Linked DNA regions of Sandaracinus amylolyticus. The protein of the gene in region 2 interacts with the protein of the main gene of each other region in a pairwise test. Links are inferred from orthologs where the notes say so. Each region holds a gene or a part of one and is shown on either strand. Other genes may lie near its edges.

Region 1 (7,092 bases), 3.1 Mb from region 2 along the record:
TCGCCCGGGCCGTGCACCATCGGGATGCGCACGCACGTCGCGGGGAACCCGCTCTCGTGGTGCGCGCGCGCGAGCACGGCTTCGGCCTCGCGCTTTCCGACGCCGTACGCGTGCTCCTCGCGATCGAGCGCGTCCTCGGGCTGTGCGATCAGCGGACCGTCGGCGTCCTCCTCGCGCGACGGTGAAGGGCATCCCTCGCGCACCAGGTACACCTGTCCGGTGCTCACGAAGAGGTAGTGCCCCACCCTGCCCTCGAGCACGCGCACCGCGCGCGTGAGGTCGTCCCCGGTGTAGCCCGCGAAGTCGATCACCGCGTCGAAGCGACGCCCCGCGAGCGCACGATCGAAGCGCTCGTCGGTGCGATCCGCGACGAGGCGCGTCACGCTCGCGCCGAGCCCGTCGTCGTGGGTCCCGCGATTGAGCAGCGTCGTGCGCACGCCGTGCGCGACGAGCCGTGCGGCGAGCTGCCTCCCCATGAAGCGAGAGCCGCCGATGACGAGCACGTCCACGCTTCGATCCGAGCACGAAACGAGCCCGCGGGTCACGCTCGACGTGCGTTCGTGAGATGCTCTCGCGAGGGAGGCGACGATGCGACGAAGGATGCTCGAGGTGATCGCGGCGATCGCGATCACGTGCGTGGTGCTGACGGGGTGCGCAGCGCGGACACGGCTCGCATCGAGCGCGCCTCCAGCGGCACAGGGCGAGACACGCGCGCAGCTGCTCGCGCGTGCGCGCATCGATCTCGGGTGCGAGCGCGCGTCGTTGGTCGAGCTCGGTCCCCGGCACGTCGCGGCCGCCGGGTGCGGCGCGCAGCGTGAGTACCGCAACGTCTGCGAGGGCGCGCGCGCGTGCGAGTGGATCACGATCGACGATCTCGCGATCCGCGCGAGCTTCGAGCTCGAGTGCCCGGTCGCGGATCTCGAGGTCGTCACGCTCGGCGCGTCGAGCCGCGGCGTCGTGGGCTGCGGCGTGCGCGCGACGTACGTGCTCGTGTGCCAGGGCGAGGGCTGCCACTGGCTGCCGTCGACGGTGCATCGGAGCGCGGCAGAGCGACACTTCGCGCCCGCTGCGCTCGTGCAGCAGTGAAGAGCTCCAAGTCGGCTCGCCCGCTCAGGGCCTGGTCACTCGCCGGTGTCGCGGATGCCGTATCGCTTCGCGAGCTCGCGCAGGTGATAGCGCGTGAGGCCCGCGGCGTTCGCGCTGCGCGTCACGTTGCCGCCGTGCTTGTCGAGCAGCGCCTTGAGGTACGAGGCCTCGAACGCGTCGAGCACGCGCTGCTTCGCTTCCTTGAACGGCAGGCCCTCCTCGACGAACTTCTCGGCGTTGCCGCCGGGCAGCGGCACCGGAGGCGTCTTCTGCGAGCTCGGCAGCAGATCGCGCACGCCGAGCTCGGTGCCGTCGGCGAGCGACGCCGCGCGCTCCACCGTGTTCTTCAGCTCGCGGATGTTGCCCGGCCACGGATAGGCCTGCAGCCGCGTCATCGCCTCGGTCGTGATCGTGAAGCGACGCGCCTCACCGGGCCATCGTCGCGACGCGACGTCCGCGAGGAAATGCTCGACGAGCAGCGGCACGTCCTCCGGGCGCTCGCGCAGCGGAGGCAGATCGATCTGCACCACGCTGAGGCGGTAGTAGAGGTCCTCGCGGAACGTGCCCTCGTTGACCATCTGACGAAGGTCGCGGTTCGTCGCCGCGACCACGCGCACGTTGACCGGGATGGTGCGATCACCGCCGACGCGCTTGATCTCGCGGTTCTCGAGGACGCGCAGCAGCTTGGGCTGCAGCGCGAGGTCGAGCTCGCCGAGCTCGTCGAGGAAGATCGTCCCGCCGTCCGCCTGCTCGAAGCTGCCGCGGTGACGATCGGTCGCGCCGGTGAACGCGCCGCGCTCGTGGCCGAACAGCGTGCTCTCGATCAGCTCCTTCGGGATCGCCGAGCAGTCCTGCACCACGAGCGGCGACGACGTGCGGCGCGATGCGCGGTGGATCGCGCGCGCGACGAGCTCCTTGCCGGTGCCGGTCTCGCCGCGGATCAGCACGGTGAGCTCGGTGGGACCGACCTTCGCGAGCGTCGCGAAGATCTCGCGCATCCGCACGCTCTTGCCGACGAGCTCGAAGAAGCGGTCGTCGCTCGAGAGATCGATGTCCACGGTCCCTTGGACCGGCTCGAAGCGAATCTGTGTCTGACCGACGCGGATGGTCGCGCCCGGCTTGATCCAGACCTCGCGGACGCGCAGCGCCTCGCTCGAGGCCGACGCGCCGCAGAACGTGCCGTTCGTCGAGTCGAGGTCGCGCAGCAGGAAGCCCTGCTCGTTCGCGACCACCTCGAAGTGCGTGCCGCTCACCGCCTTGTCCGCGAGCACCATGTCGCAGATCACGCTGCGACCCACCGTGATGCGCTCGCGCTCGATCGAGAGATCCTTGCCGCGATCGGGCCCTTCCGACACGACCAGCCGCGCCTTGCGCAAGCGGCGCTTGGTGGCGCGATCCTCGACGAAGATGGTGGTGAGAGCGGGGTTCGTTTCCTGGCTCACAGAGAACCTTTCGACGCGTCCGCGCGCAGCGCCGCGATCGAGCGCGCGTAGTCGCCCCCCGCGAACACCGCGTTGCCCGCGACGAGCACGTCGGCGCCCGCCGCGACCACGCGCGACGCGGTGCCCACCTTGATGCCGCCGTCGACCTCGAGCCGCACGTCCTTGCCCGACGCGTCTATCATCGCGCGCAGCTTCGCGATCTTCGGGAGCACCTCGGGGATGAACGACTGCCCGCCGAAGCCCGGGTTCACGCTCATCACGAGCACGAGATCGAGCTCGCCGATCACGTAGCGCAGCACGTCCTCGGGCGTGTGCGGGTTGAGCGAGACGCCGGCCTTCTTCCCGGCCGCGCGGATCGCCTGGAGCGTGCGGTGCAGGTGCATGCTCGCCTCGGCGTGCACCGTGATCACGTCGGCGCCCGCCTCCGCGAACGCATCGACCCAGCGCTCCGGCTCGACGATCATCAGGTGCACGTCGAGCGGCGACTTCGTGATGCGCCGCAGCGCCGCGACGACCGGCGGTCCGATCGTGATGTTCGGGACGAAACGACCGTCCATCACGTCGACGTGGATCCAGTCCGCGCCGGCAGCGTCGAGGGCGCGGACCTCCTCTCCGAGCCGCGCGAAGTCGGCGGAGAGGATCGAGGGAGCGAGCAGCACCGGGCGTGTCACCGGGCGTCAGTCAAGCCGCCCGAACGGCTCCGGTCAAGGCGCTCCGAACACCTTCAATTCCAAGGGATTCGCCGTGTCTCACGCATTGCTTGCTGTATTTCACGTGCGTTCCTACAATCGCGCCTCGACCCCGGATCACGGGGCGATCGCGCCCGCTCGACGACCATGAGAGCCGTGCGGGGCGCGCGAGGAGTTCATGGCCGCAGAGCAGCGATATCGCGTCACCGAGCGCCTCGAAGCCGGAGGCATGGCGGAGGTGTTCAAGGGCGAGTCGCTCTCCGTCCAGGGCTTCAAGAAGCAGGTCGCGATCAAGCGCGTTCTGCCTCACCTCGCGCAGAACAAGAACTTCATCTCGATGTTCCTCGACGAGGCGCGGCTCGGTGCGCGCCTCACGCACGCGAACATCGTGACGGTGTTCGATATCGGCGCGGCCGACAACACGTACTTCATCGTCATGGAGTTCGTGGACGGCTGCAATCTGAAGACCGTCATCGAGCAGTACCGGCAGCAGGGCCGGCGCATCGGCGTGAAGGAGGCGGTCTATCTGTGCCTCCAGGCGTGCGCGGGCCTCTCGTTCGCGCACGAGCTGCAGAGCGAAGAGGGCGAGGACCTGCACATCGTCCATCGCGACATCTCGCCGCCGAACATCCTGCTCAGCAAGCGCGGCGAGGTGAAGGTCACGGACTTCGGCCTCGCGAAGGCGACGACGCAGCTCGAGAAGACCGATCCCGGCGTCGTGAAGGGCAAGTTCTCGTACCTCTCGCCCGAGGCCGCGATGGGCGAGCCGGTCGACGCGCGGACCGACATCTTCGCGCTCGGCATCGTGCTCTGGGAGATGCTCGCGGGGCGTCGTCTCTTCCTCGGCGAGACCGACTACCAGACCGTCAAGCTCGTGCAGCAGGCGAACATCCCGTCGCTCGCGCGCTTGAACCCCGAGGTCGACGCGGACCTCGAGACGGTGCTCGGCAAGGCGCTCGCGAGGAACAAGGAGGAGCGCTACCAGACCGCGCGCGAGATGGGCGACGCGCTGAGCGGGTACCTCTTCGGCAAGCAGCTGAAGGTGAACTCGTTCGACATCGCGACGCTCGTGAAGGGCGTCATCGACGCGAAGAAGGCGGCGAAGACCGGCGGGCCGCGCGAGGCGTCGATCATCGATCGGCTGATCCAGGAAGAGCTGCTGCGCTTCACGTCGCTCGACGACATGAGCGATCCGCTCGCGCCGAACGCGCCGGGCGCGGCCGGGCTCTCGCCGGAGGCGGGGTTCGCGGGAGATCTGAGCGAGGGCGCGAAGCCGCTCGACGCGGGCTCGTTCGAGAACCCGGCGGACTGGTTCAGCGACGACGAGGACGTGGTCGGCGCGATCGGGCGCGGGACGAGCAGCAAGAGCGAGCCCGGCTGGCGCGAGTCGGGGATCGAGGATGCGGGCGAGGGAGATCTCGCGTCGGTGCTCGAAGACGTACCCGAGCCGGCGCCCGCGCGCGTGAGCGCGCCCGAGCCGGCGCGCGTGTCGCGACCCACGCCCGAGCCGGTCGCGCAGCCGCAGGTCGTGCAGCAGCGGGTCGCGCCCGCGGCGCCGGAGCGCGTGAGCGCGCCGCCGCAGCAGAAGAAGAGCAGCGCCGCGGTGTACGTGGGGATCGCGATCGCGCTCGCGGCAGGTGGTGCCGCGGCCGCGTATTTCGCGGGACTGATCCCGCACTGAGTGTCCCGGGGGAGGCTGCGCGCCTCCCCTCTCGACCCCTCGCGCTGCGCGCGGGTCCCCACCCGCTTGCGGTCGGCGCGCGTCCCCTCTCGACCCCTCGCGCTGCGCGCGGGTCCCTACCCGCTCGCGGTCGGCGCGCCTCTCCGGGCTGCATCGCTGTGCTCAGCGCGCGGGCGGGAGCTTGCTGCGCATCGCGAGGTCGCGCGTGAAGCGCACGACCTCGTCGAGGTGCTTGATCACCTGGAACTCGTGGTTGAACACGCCCGCGATCACGCCGTCGCGATCGATGACGTACGTGACGCGATGCGCGAGCGGCAGGATCGGGAAGAACACGTCGTACGCGCGCGAGATGCTGCGATCCTCGTCGGCGATCATCGGGAAGCGCACGTCGTGCGTGCTCGCGAAGCGGCACTGCGTGGCGTAGTCGTCGCACGAGACGCCGACGACCTCGCTGCCGAGCTGCACGAGGTCCTCGTAGTTGTCGCGGAACCCCTTCGTCTCGACGGTGCAGTTGGGCGTGAACGCGCGCCGGAAGAAGTAGAGCACCACGATGCGCCCGTGGAGCTCGCGCAGCGAGATCGAGTCGCCGCGCGTCGTGCGTGCGACGAACACGGGCGCAGGCGTGCCGACGGCGAGCACGCGCGCATCATACTCCAGCGGTGCGCACGTTCCGAAACTTGGGGCCGATCGATGCGGCGTGGCTACGGCACGCGGTGGCGCGCGACATCGCGTACTTCTTCCACGAGCAGGCCGAGTACGGGTTCCTCTTCGACGATCTCGAGCACTGGATGTTCGAGACACCGTACTGGCTGTATCTCGCGCTCGACGAGCGCGACGAGCACGTCGAGCGCGGCTGCCTCGCGCTCGCTTACGCGATGGGATGCTGCGAGGCAGGGGGCGTCGGCATCGCGCTCGGGGAGCGTCTCGCCGAGTGTCGCGCCGCGATCGTTGCCTTCACGCCCCACGGCGACGACCTCGCCCGCTTGCGCGACGCCGCGCTCGAAGCGCTCGAGCTCGCCGCGACTCCGAACGAGACTCGCGACTCCGATCGACTGACGGCGCTCGTGTCGCGCGAGACGGAGTGGATCCACGGCGCGGTGGTGCGGCGCTACTTCGAGGAGCACGCCGCGCGGATCCTTCACGCAGTCGGGTCGAAGTAGACGTCGTCGACGGCGATCGTCGCGTCGATCGACGTGAGCACGAGCTGCTCGCCGGGGCCCGCCTCGGTGAGCACCCAGCCTGCCTCGCTGCGCCGGAAGACCTCGATGCGTGGCGCGTCCTGCGCGACGAGCACGTACTCCTGGAGCGAGCTCAGACGGCGGTAGTGGGCGAACTTGTCGCCGCGATCGGCGCGCTCGCTCGATTCCGAGAGCACCTCGACGATCAGGACCGGGTTCGTGATCGCGTGCGGGTCGATCGCGGACGTTTCGCGCTTCCCGCACACGACCGAGAGATCCGGATACGTGGTGCGGTCCGACGCATCGATGCGGACCCGAACGTCCGACGAGAGGACCACGCACGGTCGCCGCCCGAGCGCACGACGGATCTCCGCCGCGAGCGCGACCTGGATGCGCCCGTGCTCGGGCGTTCCGCCCGCCATCGCCCAGACCTCGCCGCGGAGGTACTCGTGGCGCACGTCCCCCTTCGATTCGAGCGCGACGTACTCGGCGTACGTGAGCTTCGCGCGCGGCGCCGTGGCCATGACGACAGCCTAGCAGCCGACGTGCTCAGCGCGCAGGCGTGGCCGCGAGCACGAACCTCGGCGGCGGACCGCTGGGCTTGGTCGCGCGTGCGTCGTCGCTCCATCGCGCGAGCGCGGCACCGACGAACGCACGTGCGTCGTGCGCGAGCGGCGCGAGCGCGGTGAGCGCGCGCGTGAGCTCGTCGATGTCGAAGGGCGGGATCGCGAGCCGGAACGTCACCCAGCGCCCCGAGAGCACCACCAGATCGCCGCTCACGAGATCGAGCTCGCGCACGTGCGGCGGGCCCAACGCAGCGCGGTCAATCCAGTCCCCGAACGTGCCGGGGCTGGGCGTTTCGACGAGCTCCTCGCTGCGAATCACGCTCACGTCGAGGTTGCCGCGACGCGCGATGCGCGCGCGCCCTGGCCGCAGCTCGACGATGGTGAGCTGTGCTGCGGGACCGCCGACGTCGTCGTCCTCGGGATACGGCACCGCAGCCTCGTAGAACGCGG
Region 2 (7,091 bases):
CGGAGCGATCGCGAGACCCCTTCCGGCGCGGCTTCGCCGCCGCTCGGAGCAGATCGGTGCGCGCCGTCATGCGCCTTTCTTCGGTGCGATCGCGGTGATCGAGCCCGAGGAGATGCAGCACGCCGTGCGCGAGCAGCGTCGTCACCTCCGCCTCCAGCGAGCGCGCGTGCTCGCGCGCCTGGCGCGCCGCGGTGTCGAGCGAGATCACGACGTCGCCGAGCACGCCGGGCGCGTGCCCGCTCTGCTCGCCTTCCATCATCGCGAACGCGAGCACGTCGGTCGGCTTGTCCTTGTGGCGGTAGTCGCGGTTGAGCGCGTGGATCGTCGCGTCGTCGCACAGGAGGATCGAGAGCTCGCGATCACCGAGCCGCATCGCTTGGAGCATGCGCTCGCCGCGCGCGCGCACGTCGCTCGCGCGCATCGCGGGACGCGACAGACCTTCGACCGAGATCAGCACCGCCATCGCGGCGCACCCTACTCCTCTGCCGCGCTCGCGCACGCGACGACGCGCTCGTATGCTGCGCGCGCATGTTCGAGAAGATCCTCGTGGCCAACCGAGGCGAGGTCGCAGCGCGCGTCGCGCGCACCTGCCGCCGCATCGGCGCGGACACGGTCGCGGTGCACACGGACGGTGAAGAGGAAGACGTGCACGCGCAGGCGTGCGACGAAGCGGTGCGCGTCGGCCCGCCTCGCACGAACGGCGCGGTGCCGGTGCGCGACTCGTACGCGAGCGTCGCGGCGCTGATCACCGCGGCGCGCGCGACCGGGTGCACCGCGCTGCACCCCGGCTACGGCCTGCTCGACGACGATCCGACGCTCGCGCGCGCTTGCGAGGCGGCGGGCATCGCGTTCATCGGGCCCTCTCCCGAGGAGCTCGTGCTCTACCGCGATCGCTTCTCGATCCGTCACGCCGCGTTCGACGCAGGCCTGCGCATCCTGCCCGGCAGCGAGCGTCCGATCCGCGAGCCGAGCGAGCTGCGCGCCGACGTCGAGGCGATCGGCTATCCGCTCGTCATCAAGCCCGCGTTCGGCCTCGGCGAGCCGAACGTGCTGCCCACGCTCGACTCGGCCGACGATCTCGAGCGCGCGATCGCGGGCATCGAGTGGGAAGGCGCGGCCTGCTACGTCGAGCGCCACGTCGATCGCCCGCGCCACGTCGAGGTCCAGGTCGTCGGCGACGGCCGGGGCAACTGCGTGGTGATCGGCGATCGCGAGGTCAGCGTGCGCAAGGATCACCGGCGCGTGCTGGCCGAGTCCCCCGCGCCCGCGATCGACGCGCTGCGCTCGGGCGCGGCGGTGCGCAGCGCGATCGGCGCGGCCGCGATCGATCTCGCGCTCTATCTCCGGTTCCGCGGCGTCGGGAGCGCGCACTTCCTGATCGACGCGCGCGGCAGCTTCTATTTCCTCGGCTTCCATCCGCTGCTCCAGCCCGAGCACGCGGTCATCGAGGCGTGCGCGAACATCGATCTCGTCGAGGTGCAGGTGCGCCTCGCGAACGGCGAGCCGATGCCGCCCGAGGTGCCGCGCGTCGCGCCGACCGGGCACGCGGTGCAGGCGCGCATCGAGGCCGCCACCGATCCGCGCGACGGCCGGCCGTTCCCCGGTCGCGCCGACGACGTGCGATGGCCGCCCGCGCCGGCCGGCAAGGTGCGGATCGAGACGGGCATCCAGCCGCGCTCGCGCGTGCAGCACGATCACGATCCCGTCGTCGCCACCGTCACGACCTACGCGCCGACGCGCCACGAGGCGGTGCTGGTGCTCGATCGTGTGATCGCCGAGACGCGCATCGCGCCGCTGGTCACGAACCTCCGGCTGCTCCGTCGCGCGCTCAACCACGAGAGCTTCCGCGCGTGTCAGTACGACGAGGGATTCCTCGATCGCGTGTCGGCGAATCCTTGAGCGACTTGCGACGGGGCGTGATACCGTGAACGGACAGATGAAGCCCGAGCGTCCCGAGCTCCGGATCATCCGAGAGTCGCTCGAAGCCCTGGTCGCGCCGTCGATGGTCTCCAGCGCGATCTTCGAGGCGCTCGAGGCGATCGGCGGCGACCTCGCCCAAGGCGGGGCTGCGGCGAGCGAGTTCGTGCAGGGCCCGCTGCGCGACGCGCTCGCGCGTCGCATGGGCGCGGACGCGCATCCGGTGATCGACGACGTGCTCGCGATGATCGGCGCGGTGACGCCGAGCGGCCCGGGCGCGGTGCGTCGCGGCGGCGACGTGACGCGCGAGGTGTTCGTCGACTCGCGCCCGGTGATCGTGATCGTCGTCTCGGCGGGGCACGCGTTCGCGTCGAAGCTCCAGGCCGCGCTCGGCGCGACGCGCGTGATCCCGATCCCCGCGGCGAGCCTCGAGCGCATGGACGAGCAGCTGCGCGTCGCCGCGCCGCAGATGGTGCTCGTCGACAGCGCGGACTTCGCGCCGATCGAGCCGGAGCGCCTGGCGCTCTTCCTCGAGAAGCTCCCCGCGACGACGGTCCGCGCGATCTGGGGCGCGGACCTGCCGTACGGCGGCGCAGTGCTGCGCGCGATGATCACGCGCTCGATCCCGGCGACCCCGCTCGACCGGCGCGAGGGGATCGATCCGGTGCTCGATCTGATCCGATCGCGTCAGCTCGTGCGCTGAATGCCCAAGGGGGCTCCGCCCCCTTTCGAACCCCGGCCGCCCGCCTTCGGCGGCGCTGCGCGGGCGCCCGCCTTCGCCGGCGCTGCGCATGGGCGGTGATGCGCAGCGGAGCGCCCGTGATCTCGCGGCGCCGCGTCGTGACTCGTACACGTGCACGTGCCACGTGCTCGTGCACGGCCGTCGCGGCGCCGCCCGATCTCCGAGCGCTCAGCGACGACCGATCACTTCGCGCGCAGGGTGCTGCGGCCCGCGAAGCGCGCCCCATTGCCGAGCATCTCCTCGATGCGCAGCAGCTGGTTGTACTTCGCGATGCGATCCGAGCGCGACGCCGAGCCCGTCTTGATCTGTCCCGCGCCCGTCGCGACCGCGAGGTCGGCGATGAACGTGTCCTCGGTCTCGCCCGAGCGGTGCGACACGATCGACGAGTACCCGTTCAGCGCGCCGAGGCGCATCGCGTCGAGCGTCTCGGTCACCGTGCCGATCTGGTTGACCTTGATCAGGATCGCGTTCGCGATGCCCTGATCGATGCCGCGCTGCAGGCGCGCGACGTTGGTCACGAAGAGGTCGTCGCCGACCAGCTGCACGTTCTTGCCGAGCTTGTCGGTCAGCAGCTTCCAGGTGTCCCAGTCGTCCTCGGCGCAGCCGTCCTCGATCGACACGATCGGGTACTTGCTCGCGAGCTGCGCGTACGTCTCGACGAGCTGCTTGCCGTCGATCTCCTTCTTGTCGAAGGTGTACGTGCGCTTCTTGCCGTCGAAGAACTCGCTCGCCGCGCAGTCGAGCGCGAGCGAGATGTCCTTGCCCGCCGTGTAGCCCGCCTTGCCGATCGCCTCGAGGATCACGCTCAGCGCGCCCTCGTTGTTCGGCAGGCGCGGCGCGAAGCCACCCTCGTCGCCGACGCTCGTCGCGAGGCCCTGCTTCTTCAGCAGCGACTTGAGGTGGTGGAACACCTCGGCGCCCGAGCGCAGCGCGTCGCGGAACGTCCCCGCGCCGTGCGGGACGATCATGAACTCCTGGATCTCGAGCCCGTTGTCCGCGTGCGCGCCGCCGTTGATGATGTTCATCAGCGGCACCGGGAGCACGCACGCCTGCGCGCCGCCGAGGTAGCGGAACAGCGGCAGGCCCATCGCCTCGCTCGCCGCGCGCGCGACGGCCATCGACACGCCGAGGATCGCGTTCGCGCCGAGCTTGCCCTTGTTGGGCGTGCCGTCGAGATCGAGCATGCGCTGATCGATCCCGTGCTGATCGAGCGCGTCGCGTCCGAGCACCTCGGGCGCGATCCGCTCCATCACGTTCTCGACGGCCTTGCGCACGCCCTTGCCGAGGTAGCGCGACGCGTCTCCGTCGCGCAGCTCGATCGCCTCGTGCTCGCCGGTCGATGCGCCCGAGGGAACCGCGGCGCGGCCGACCACGCCCTCCTCGATCTCCACCTCGACCTCGAGCGTCGGGTTACCGCGCGAATCGAGGATCTCGCGAGCGACGATGCCGGTGATCTCGAGCATGATCCGGTTCTCCTCTTCAGCAGAAAGGCGCGCGTCCCCCGCGCCGCCCGCGACGTAGCCGCGCGCGAGAGCGCAGTCAATGACTGAGTCACGTGGACGACGTTCGGCAGGCGCGGCGGTTCGTGCTATCCCGGCGTCTCTCTCCTGCTCCCGTAGCTCAGCTGGATAGAGCAATCGCTTCCTAAGCGAGAGGTCATAGGTTCGAATCCTATCGGGAGCGTTCGCGCGCGCGTCAGAGAGGGTCGAGCGCCACGTCGACGGTCGTGTCTCCGTCCACGAAGAACGTGCTCGAGGCCTCGTAGACGACGACGCCGTCGTGATCGATCGCGCGCACCGTGAACGGGTACGTGCCCGGAACGAGGTCGCGCACGAGCGCGCCGCGCGTGCCCGCGTCGTTGCAGGGGAGCTCGTCCAGCGCGGGCTCGCCGACGATGTCGAGCCGCATGCCGCGGATGCGCTCGTCGGGGCTCTCGCAGACGTACCCGTCGGAGAACGTCCAGAGGAACGTCACGTCGCCGGGCGCCGGCGGGCTGCCCGCATCGTCACCGCCAGAATCGCCGTCGCCACACCCCGTGCAACACGCGACGAAACACAGAGCGGCGAAGAGGCCTCGAGCGCGCATGAGGGCGGCGACCCTATCACGCGTTCAGCACCGAGCTCGAACGTCGACGCGCGAAATCGATGTCGGCGTCGCGGTCTCGAAGCGATCGACTTCGAAATCGACCCGCGGGGTCGCTGACACCCAACGATCGATTCGAAAATCGACCTCCGGGGTCGCTGACACCCAACGATCGATTTCGAAATCGACCTCCGGGGTCGCTGACACCCAACGATCGATTTCGAAATCGATCTCGCGGGTCGGTGACGGTCGACGAGCGATTCGGAGAGCGACCTCCGGGGTCGCTGACACCCCACGATCGATTCCGGAATCGGTCTCGGCGTGCCCGAGACTCCGAGCTCACGCCGGCAGCGTGAAGTGGAACGTCGCGCCCTCGCCCGGACGGCCCTCGGCCCACACGCGGCCGCCGTGGCGCGTCACGATGCGGCGTACGTTCGCGAGGCCGATGCCCGTGCCCTCGAACTCCTCGGGCGCGTGCAGCCGCTGGAAGACGCCGAAGAGCTTGTCCACGTAGCGCATGTCGAACCCGACGCCGTCGTCCGCGACCCAGACGTGCACCACCCCGGTGCCGGCCTCGCCCTGCTCGCGCGCCGCGCCGATCTCGATGTGCGCGACCTCGCGCGTGCGCGTGTACTTCACCGCGTTCGAGAGGAGGTTCTTCACCACCGAGCGGAGCAGCGTCGGGTCCGCGGTCACCGCCGGCAGCGCGCCGATGCGCCACTCGATGTTCCGCTCGCCGATCTCGGGCGCGAGATCGCTCCGCACCGCCGCGACGAGCTCCGCGAGATCGAGCTCGCGCACGCTCAGCTGCGCGCGACCCATGCGGCTGAACGCGAGCAGCTCGTCGACGAGCCGGCCGCCCTGCTGCGCGGCGTCCGCGATCGTCTCGAGGTACTCGCGCGAGGTCGCGTCCAGCGCGCTGGCGCCGCGCCGCTTGAGCATGTCTGCGAAGCCGCTGATGTGGCGCAGCGGCGCGCGGAGATCGTGGCTGACCGAGTAGCTGAAGCTCTCGAGCTCGCGGTTCGCCTCGGCGAGCGCCTCGGTGCGCGCGGCGACGCGCTGCTCGAGGCGCTCGTTCATCTCGCGGATGATCGACTCCGCCTTCTTCTGCTCGGTGATGTCGTGGCCCTGCACGAAGATGCCCTCGACCTCGCCCGCGCGGTTTCGGATCGGCTGGTAGATGAAGTCGATGTAGCGATCCTCGCGCGCGCCGCCGAAGTCGAGCTCGACGCGAACGCTGCGACCGATCCACGGCCGACCATCGCGGTAGACGCCGTCGAGCAGCCCGATGAAGCCCTGCTCGACGACCTCGGGCAGCGCCTCCGCGACCGTGCGGCCGACGACGTCGCGACCGCCGACGAGCGAGCGGTACGCGTCGTTCGCCATGTCGAACACGTGCCGCTCTCCGCGGAGGAACGCCATGAAGCTCGGCGCCTGATCGAAGAGGTGGAGGAGTCGCCGGCGCTCGTCGTCGAGCAGCTGGTTCTCGTGCTCGACGCGGCGCGCGCGCGCGAGCACGCCCGCCTCGGCGACGCCCGAGTCGTCGCGGGCCGCGCTCGATCCCGCCGCGCCCTCGGCGCGCGCCGCGACCTCGCGCAGCCGGTGCAGCTCGGTGACGTCGACCGTGTGCTGCAGGACGTACGCGACCTGTCCGCGCGCGTCCTTCAGCGGCGTGTGGGTCGCGCTCCAGAAGCGCTGCTCGACGACGGGGCCGCTCGGCGTGAGCGTGGGCACGCGGTACGGCAGGAACGCGAGCACGTCGGTCTCACCGGTGCGCACGGCCTTCTCGAGCGAGCGACGCAGGCGCTGGCGGCTCGCGTCGTTCGGATCGTCGGGGACGTTCGGGAAGAGATCGAAGACGTACTTGCCGACGAGATCCTCGAGCCGGCTCGCGGTCTCGCGCAGGTACGCGTCGTTCGCGGCGACGTAACGGAGGTCGCGGTCGAGCACCATGTACGCGTTCGGCGAGAGACGGAACGCCTCCCCGTGGACGAAATCGAGCTCGGGCCTCATGGCGTGACGCTCCTCCAGCTCACGAGCGCGCGGTCGGATCCGCGGGACGTCGCGGCAGACGCACGCAGAAGGTCGTGCCCTCGTCGGCGTTCGAGCGCACCGCGACGGTGCCGCCGTGGGCGCGCACGATGTTGTCGACGATGAAGAGCCCGAGCCCGATGCTGCGGTCGCGCCGATCGATCGGCGCGCTGCCGCGGGTCAGCGGCTCGAAGATGTGATCGAGCATCGAGGGCGGGATCGGCTCGCCGAGGTTGTGCACCTCGAGGACCGCCTCCGTCGCGTCGCCGCCGATGCGCACCGAGATCGGCGTGCCCGCCGGGGAGTACGCGATCGCGTT

The links. The genes of interacting proteins can lie anywhere in the genome.
Region 1: the proteins of eno (region 2) and rpe interact in binary tests that used the Escherichia coli proteins (3 or more experiments, as listed by UniProt). The link is inferred for Sandaracinus amylolyticus from one-to-one orthologs.

The regions. Positions count from the first base shown.
Region 1 is NZ_CP011125.1:8,358,902-8,365,993, forward strand. The notes cover bases 1,363-4,314. They hold rpe (ribulose-phosphate 3-epimerase), read right to left. Parts: upstream 3,200-4,314; coding sequence 2,525-3,199; downstream 1,363-2,524. Other genes in these bases: DB32_RS50095 (sigma 54-interacting transcriptional regulator), read right to left, coding at 1,363-2,528; DB32_RS35325 (serine/threonine protein kinase), read left to right, coding at 3,396-4,314. In the rest of the region: DB32_RS35305 (NAD-dependent epimerase/dehydratase family protein), read right to left, coding at 1-509; DB32_RS35310 (hypothetical protein), read left to right, coding at 589-1,086; more of DB32_RS50095, read right to left, coding at 1,122-1,362; more of DB32_RS35325, read left to right, coding at 4,315-4,898; DB32_RS35330 (peroxiredoxin), read right to left, coding at 5,061-5,537; DB32_RS35335 (hypothetical protein), read left to right, coding at 5,558-6,058; DB32_RS35340 (Uma2 family endonuclease), read right to left, coding at 6,037-6,600; DB32_RS35345 (hypothetical protein), read right to left, coding at 6,626-7,092. UniProt on the Escherichia coli protein: Catalyzes the reversible epimerization of D-ribulose 5-phosphate to D-xylulose 5-phosphate.
Region 2 is NZ_CP011125.1:5,296,360-5,303,450, forward strand. What follows is about bases 2,070-5,020. They hold eno (phosphopyruvate hydratase), read right to left. Parts: upstream 4,297-5,020; coding sequence 2,842-4,296; downstream 2,070-2,841. Other genes in these bases: DB32_RS22475 (hypothetical protein), read left to right, coding at 2,070-2,620; DB32_RS22490 (hypothetical protein), read right to left, coding at 4,355-4,633. Outside these bases: rRNA maturation RNase YbeY, read right to left, coding at 1-463; DB32_RS22470 (ATP-binding protein), read left to right, coding at 529-1,899; more of DB32_RS22475, read left to right, coding at 1,937-2,069; DB32_RS22495 (PAS domain-containing protein), read right to left, coding at 5,081-6,754; DB32_RS22500 (sensor histidine kinase), read right to left, coding at 6,774-7,091. UniProt on the Escherichia coli protein: Catalyzes the reversible conversion of 2-phosphoglycerate (2-PG) into phosphoenolpyruvate (PEP). It is essential for the degradation of carbohydrates via glycolysis.